Regions from separate parts of the Clostridium sp. SGI.024 genome, predicted to be linked through region 2. Evidence: a T-box and tRNA genes for the amino acid it is inferred to sense, from the RefSeq annotation. Region 2 holds a T-box; the other holds one or more tRNA genes.
The links. A T-box is a leader RNA that pairs with one kind of tRNA and senses whether it is charged. The one in region 2 lies ahead of pheS (phenylalanine--tRNA ligase subunit alpha), so its partner is inferred to be a tRNA-Phe.

Region 1 (3,919 bases), on a different contig from region 2:
AATAACAAAACCTTAATAATATTACCTGGGCCACCAAAAGAAATGAAATTAATGTTTAAAAATCATGTAGTTAAATATCTTTCTAATTTGACAGGAGAAATTATAAAGTCAAAAACTTTGAGAATATTTGGTGTTGGTGAAAGCTTAATGGCAAAAAAGATTAATGATATAATACAAGGAAGTACTAATCCTACAGTTGCTCCATATGCTAAGGAATACGAAGTTACATTAAGAGTCACTGCTAAGGGAGAAAGCGAAGAAAAATGTGATTTATTAATTAATTCAAAGTGTGATGAAATAAAGTGTATACTTAAAGAATATATATATGGAGAAGGAGAAAAATCATTAGATACAGTTGTTGCAGAGCTTTTATGTGAAAAAAGCTTTAGTATAGCGACTGCAGAATCTTGCACAGGAGGAATGATTGCCGCTACTTTAATATCTTATCCAGGAATATCAAAGGTTTTTAAAGAAGGAGCAGTTACTTATTCTAACGAAGCTAAAATAAAGAGGCTAGGTGTTAGTGAAGAAACACTAAATAAATTTGGTGCAGTAAGTAAAGAAACTGCTAAGGAAATGGCTGAAGGGATGGCAAGAGTAGCTAATACAGATATTGCAATATCTACTACTGGTTTAGCAGGCCCTGATGGTGGAACTGATGAAAAACCTGTAGGATTAGTGTATATAGGAATATTTATTAAAGGAAAAATCATAGTAGAAAAATTTAACTTTACTGGAGATAGGGAAGCTGTAAGACGAAAAGCAACTATGAATGCATTAAATATATTAAGGAAAGAATTAATTAGAGAAAATTAAAATAAATAATCCCCATATGTCTCTAAAAACAATTAGGGGATTATTCCGTATATAAATAAAATGGGGGAGAGGCGATTAACTGTGGAAACTTTCTCGCTTCATTTATAATTATTTACAAAAAGTAAAAATATTATACATTAAATATAAAGGAATGATATATAATAAATTTTATTTAAATATTATATATTATTTACTAATAGATAATAAACGTGTATAAAAGGAGGAAATATGAAAAAAGTTTTAAAAGCAAATATTTATTTTTTAAGTATACTTATTATAGAAATATTGGGACCATATGCTTTAAGGCCAATTTATATTGCTTTAGGTGTAAGTGATATAAGATTAATTTTATTGTTTAATCACTTAATTTTATTTTTAATACCAGCAATAATATACTTATTAGTTAGTAAATCATCAATTAAAGAGACATTAAAGTTAAATAAGTTACATTGGCAAGATATATTATTAATAATTTTATTGGCATTTATGGTTCAACCTGTTATGACCTTTCTTTCATTAATATCTACATTTTTCTTCAACAATGAAGTAGGTTCATTCATCTATGAAATAATATCAACTCCTTACATATTGTTGTTAGGATTAGTAGCTTTATTACCATCTATAACAGAAGAAATAACAGTAAGAGGAATCGTTCTTTCGGGTTATGAAAATAAAAACAAGTATGTGGCAGCAGCAATTACAGGGTTATTTTTTGGAATATTTCACTTAGATGGCCAGCAATTCTTATATGCTACAGTTCTAGGATTTATATTTGCTTTAGTAGTTAGAATTACAAATAGCATTTATTCATCAATGATAATGCACTTCATAATTAACGGGACTTCTGTAACACTTGCTAAAATATCTAAAATAATTACAGAAAGCTTACCTATTTCAGTTGAAACTACTGAGTTTAGTCTTAATAACATAGGGTCAAAAGAAAAACTTTTACTTCTTATAACTTATGGAGTCATCGCTATTATTTTTTCCGTATTTGTATTTTTAATAATTTATGCATTAGAGAAGCTTAAAGCAAAAAGAAAAGTAATAGAAGGAAGTACAGTAATAACTGTAGAGGATAGTAAAGAAAATATCCTAAATATTCCATTTATATTAATTGTTATAATATATATAATTTTTATGACTCTTAATATATATGGGCTAGGAGTTTAGCTTTTTCCTAGCCCTTTATTTTGCTTTATATATAGAAGAGGAAGAACTAAAAAATATAGAAATATCATTGGAATTTACCCAGCCTCTACTATTTATATTATTTTTATTTGGTATACTTATATAAAACCACGTTTCATTATTAAGTTCTGCACAATCTAAAATTCCAACTTCAGTATCATTATCTAAGCGTAGTAATATGTTTGAAGATATGATTGGAGATAGATATAAAAATGAATTAGTTTTCAATGTACCACCTTTATATTTAGGGATGGAGAATTGAATAGATAAATTTTCAGCATATTTTTTATGATCAACATATTTGTTTCTTACTATAGAATATTGATTTCTAGTAAGGAACAATTGTTTCTTCATTAATTCTAACTTTTTATTATAATAAAAGTAAATAAAGATTATAATTAAAGTTAGTAAAATAAATATTATATATTTCATAATACACTCCAAATAATATTATAGTTTAGTATATTTTATATGCGTAATAAAAATAACTAAATTTTCATAAATATAGAATAAAATGTTGACATATAATTAAAAATTTAATAAAATAAATATCGTTAAGGCTCGATAGCTCAGTCGGTAGAGCAGAGGACTGAAAATCCTCGTGTCCCTGGTTCGATTCCTGGTCGAGCCACCAGTTAAAGCTAACTATTAATTTAGTTAGCTTTTTTATTTTTTATGAATTTATAAAAATATTATCATGTAAATAATTTTTAATAAATTCCTTTCCTTAAGTGCATGAGTATATAGATATTATATTTTGGGGACTTGGAACCTGTGAGGTTTTAAAGAATATAGGATCTATATACTTTTTTATTTAATTAAATTTTATTCAATATGAAATTAATTTATATAATAATTGTTATAAGGTAATTTTAGATATTTAAAATTATACTCAAAAAGATTAAATAGTATACAAAAACTCTTTACAAGTTAAAAATAATCATTTATAATGGTGTTATAATTAATTATATTTTAATCATTATTTAAGAATTACTTAAGAAGTATGAATTATAATAGAATTATATTTTATTAATAAGAGGGGTGTTATTGTTGGAAAAATTATTTTTATCAGAAGAAGATTATGATCATTTAGCAAAGAGTATAATTTTGGGAACTGGAATAGGAATATTAATAGGAATATTTATTGATAATATAATACTATCATTTTCTGCATGCACCGCTATTGCAATAAGTTTTTCACTTTTACGTTTATTATATAAAAAATTAAACATTTATAAAAAAGGTACTCAAAAGTGAGTGCCTTTTTATAGATTAAATATTTTCTATTTGCCAATTTATTGGAGACTTATTAACTGATTTTAGAAAATCGTTTGTTTTAGAAAAAGGATGACTACCAAAAAAACCTCTAAAAGCAGATAGTGGACTTGGATGAGCTGATGTTAGTATAAGATGCTTTTTATTTGTTATAAGTTTTCCTTTTGATATAGAAGGGTTTCCCCATAAGATAAACACAACAGGATCTTCTTTATCATTAAGTAGAGATATTATTTTGTCAGTAAACTGTTCCCATCCCATATTTCTATGAGAATTTGCTTCATGTGCTCTAACTGTTAGCACTGTATTAAGAAGCAATACACCTTGCCTTGCCCAATTTTCTAAATAACCATTGTTTGGTATGTAACAACCTAAATCATTATTAAGTTCTTTATAAATATTAATTAGCGAAGGTGGAACCTTAACACCTTTATTTACAGAAAAAGCTAAACCGTGAGCTTGATTAGGTCCATGATATGGATCTTGCCCAAGAATAACAACTTTAACATCTTTATAAGGTGTAAGTTTAAGTGCGTTAAAAATATTATTCATATTAGGATAAACAGTTCTATTTCTATATTCAGATATTAAAAATTTTCTAAGGTTTTGATAGTACTCCTTTTGAAACTCTCCTTCC
Region 2 (3,919 bases):
TGGCATTTTATAAGATGTTCCTAATGTTGCAGCTGTTTCTCTTGCCATACCAACCATACTTAAGCAGTCTGGTCTATTTGAAGTAATATCAAAATCTAATATTGATTTATTAAGATTTAAATATTCTTTAATATCCATACCTAATGGAGCATCAGCCGGTAATATCATAAGACCATGAACTGGTTCATCACCAGCTATACCAAGTTCTTCTTCTGAACAAAACATACCATTAGATACTACACCTCTAAGTTTTCCTTTTTTTATTTCTGTTCCATCAGCTAATATTGATTTATGAAGGGCAACGGGTACTATATCTTGCTCCTTCATATTAGTAGCTGCTGTAACTATTTGAATAGTTTCTGTTCCAATATCCACTTGACAAACCTTTAATTTATCAGCATCTGGATGTTGTGTAATTTCTACTATTTTACCTGTAACAATATTTTTAATTTCATCACCTTGAGTTATTACCTCTTCTAGTGCTGAGCCTGATAAAGTTAATCTATCTCCAAGTTCTTTTGCATCTATATTTACATCAACGTAATCTTTAAGCCAATTAAATGGGACTTTCATATTTTTTTACCTCCTGTTAATTAAAATTGATTTAAGAATCTCATATCACTTTCATATAATAATCTGATGTCATCAATGCCATACTTAAGCATAACCATTCTATCAACACCAAATCCGAAGGCAAATCCACTATATACCTCAGGATCTATTCCACAGTTTCTAAGTACTTGTGGGTGAACCATTCCACATCCTAATAGCTCTATCCAACCGCTTCCCTTACATACTCTACATCCCTTACCTTCACAAACGAAACAAGTTGCATCCATTTCTGCTGAAGGTTCTGTAAATGGGAAGTGATGTGGTCTAAATTTAGTTTTAACCTTATCTCCAAACATTTTTTTAGCAAAAAGTTCTAAGGTACCTTTAAGATCAGCAAAAGTTACTCCCTTATCAATTACTAACCCTTCCATTTGATAGAAAATTGGTGAGTGAGTTGCATCAACTGCATCTGATCTATAAACTTTACCAGGTCCTATCATCTTTATTGGAGGTGCTTGATTTTCCATAACTCTTATTTGAACTGGTGAAGTTTGAGTTCTTAAAACTAAATTGTCATTTATATAAAATGTATCTTGTTCACTTCTTGCTGGGTGATTCTTAGGTATATTTAAGGCCTCAAAATTATAATAATCTAATTCTACTTCTGGACCTTCTTCTACTGTGAATCCCATAGATATAAATATATCCTTCATACTTTCTAAAGTTAAATCAAGAGGATGTCTCTTACCAATCATGTTTTTCTTTCCTGGCATAGATATATCTATAACTTCAGAAGCCAATTTATCATTTTTTTCTTTTTCCTTAATTATATTAAGCTTTTCTTCTATCTTATCTTCTACTTCTTTCTTAACTTCATTAACAAGCTTTCCTACTACTGGTCTCTCTTCCTTAGATAAACCTCCCATACTTCTTAGTATAGTAGTTAGCTCTCCCTTTTTACCTAAATACTTTACTCTTATTTCTTCTAATTTTGAGCTACTATCTGCATTTGTTAATTCATTAAATGCACTTTCTTTAATAGATATTAACTTTTCTTGCATGTTTTTTCCTCCCTTATAATATAAAATTAGAAAATATTATTTCATAAATAACAAAAAAACTCCGTCCCATAAAAGGGACGAAGTGTCGCGTTACCACCCTAATTGGTTAAGAAAACTTAACCCAACTTAATTCGAATAACGGAAAACCCGCTAGAAACTACTATTATTTCACTTCTAGGACTCCTGAGGGAACTTCAATATAAATTTCTATAAAACAGCTTTCAGTCTATGGCTATTTCTCCCTGAAAAGTCCTTTATATTTACTTTCTCATTCACAGTCTTTACATATTCAATTTACAATTTATTATACAAATAAAATTAATTAATTTCAATAGTAACTTTCTATTTCTTACTAAATCAAATTTTGTCTTACTTTTTCAAATAATATTATTGAAGTAGCAATAGATACATTTAAAGATTCTGCTCCTCCTGGCATAGGTATTTTAACTTTTTTATCTGCTAACTCAAAAAGTTCATCACTTATACCATTTCCTTCATTTCCTACAGCTAATATAGTTTTTCCTCTAAGATCTTCTTCAAAGAAATTTTTAGATTCAGCTAAAGATGTAGCAACTAAATTAAATCCATCTTCTTTTAATAATCTTATAATTCTATAATTCTCATCATCATAAAATATTGGAATATAAAAAATTGATCCCATAGTAGATCTTATGGTTTTATCATTATAAATATCTACTGTTCCCTTTGTTAATATTATTCCATTTACACCTGCTGCATGAGCAGTTCTTATTATTGTTCCTAAATTACCTGGATCTTGAACCTTATCACAAATTAAATAAAAATCTCCATCTAAAGTATTTTTATTATTTTTTTTCTTAACAATCGCTATAATCCCTTGAGGGTTTTCTGTAGATGCAATTTGCATAAATAAATTATTAGATAAAAAACTAATTTTCCCACCTAAGTCATTATTTTTTAGTAAGAATTCTTCAAATCGTTCCTCATACTCTTTTGAAATAATAATATACTCTATTTCCATCTTTGCCTTTATAGCTTCATCTATTAGCCTAAGACCTTCTAAGATAAATAAACCTTCTTTATTCCTAAATTTTCTTTCTTTAAGTTTTTTAATATACTTAAATAAGTTATTATCCTTACTTTCTATATATATCAAAATAGCACCTCATTACTTTGATTTAACTATCATACCTTCTAATTTGCTTAAATCTTCAGCTGATCCTATAGCTACTATTATATCATTTGCTTCTATTATATCATCAGCTGCTGGTGATAAATTAACTTCATCACCTCTTTTTATAGCCATAACATTTATACCATATTTTCTTCTAAGTTTTAATTCATTTAATGTTTTTCCTGCCCATTCATCTAACACTTGAATTTCCATAACACTATAATCGTCAGAAAGTTCTATATAATCCAATATATTAGCTGAAACTAAATTATGAGCTACTCTAATTCCCATATCTTTTTCTGGAAGTACAACTCTGTCAGCACCTATTTTATACAATACTTTTGCATGTAAATCACTGTGACCTTTAGCAATTATATATTTTACACCAAGTTCTTTAACTAATAATGTAGCCATAATGCTAGACTGGATATTATCCCCTATAGTTACAACCGCTACATCAAAATTTCTTATTCCTAATGATCTTAATGCATTTTCATCAGTTGCATCTAATTGAACTGCATGTGTTACACTATCTGCTATTTCTTGAACTATATCTTCATCTTTATCTATAGCCAATACATCATTTCCTAAAGAATATAATGTCTTAGCAATTGAAGCTCCAAATCTACCAAGTCCTATTATTACAAATTGTTTATTTGACAAACTTTTCAACTCCCTAACCAATTAAAATTTTCCCTTCTGGATATTTATAGCCTGACTTTTTACGTTTTCTGGTTAACGCTAACATTACAGTAAGAGGACCTACTCTACCTAGATACATCATTATCATTATAAATATTTTTCCTAATGAACTTAACTTTGGAGTAAGACCTAGGGTTAAGCCAACTGTTCCCAATGCTGATGATGCTTCATAAAGTAAATCAATAAAGCTTGCACCAACTTCTGTGTATGATAATATCATTGTAACACCAATTACTAAAGATAATCCAATAAATACTATTATAAAGGATTTATATACTATTTCTTTAGTAAGTCTTCTACCGAAAACTTCAGTATCTTCCCTTCCTCGAATAACAGAAATTACAGTCAAAACTAAAATTGCACAGGTAACTGTTTTTAATCCACCAGCTGTAGATCCAGGAGAACCACCTATAAGCATTAAAATAACTGTTAAAATTTTACTTGCTAACGT

Region 1: it encodes a tRNA-Phe, which carries the amino acid that the T-box ahead of pheS (phenylalanine--tRNA ligase subunit alpha) is inferred to sense. The anticodon was not compared.

Annotation. Positions count from the first base shown of each region.
Region 1 is NZ_JBNPON010000083.1:43-3,961, reverse strand. It holds gene ACQRD5_RS15530 (competence/damage-inducible protein A) at 1-816, shown strand, start outside; gene ACQRD5_RS15525 (CPBP family intramembrane glutamic endopeptidase) at 1,045-1,989, shown strand; gene ACQRD5_RS15520 (hypothetical protein) at 2,005-2,439, opposite strand; tRNA gene ACQRD5_RS15515 (tRNA-Phe) at 2,566-2,641, shown strand; gene ACQRD5_RS15510 (hypothetical protein) at 3,049-3,264, shown strand; gene ACQRD5_RS15505 (uracil-DNA glycosylase) at 3,280-3,919, opposite strand, start outside.
Region 2 is NZ_JBNPON010000004.1:99,040-102,958, forward strand. It holds gene pheT (phenylalanine--tRNA ligase subunit beta) at 1-573, opposite strand, end outside; gene pheS (phenylalanine--tRNA ligase subunit alpha) at 594-1,613, opposite strand; T-box leader at 1,684-1,898, opposite strand; gene ACQRD5_RS02560 (TrmH family RNA methyltransferase) at 1,966-2,748, opposite strand; gene ACQRD5_RS02565 (potassium channel family protein) at 2,761-3,429, opposite strand; gene ACQRD5_RS02570 (TrkH family potassium uptake protein) at 3,443-3,919, opposite strand, start outside.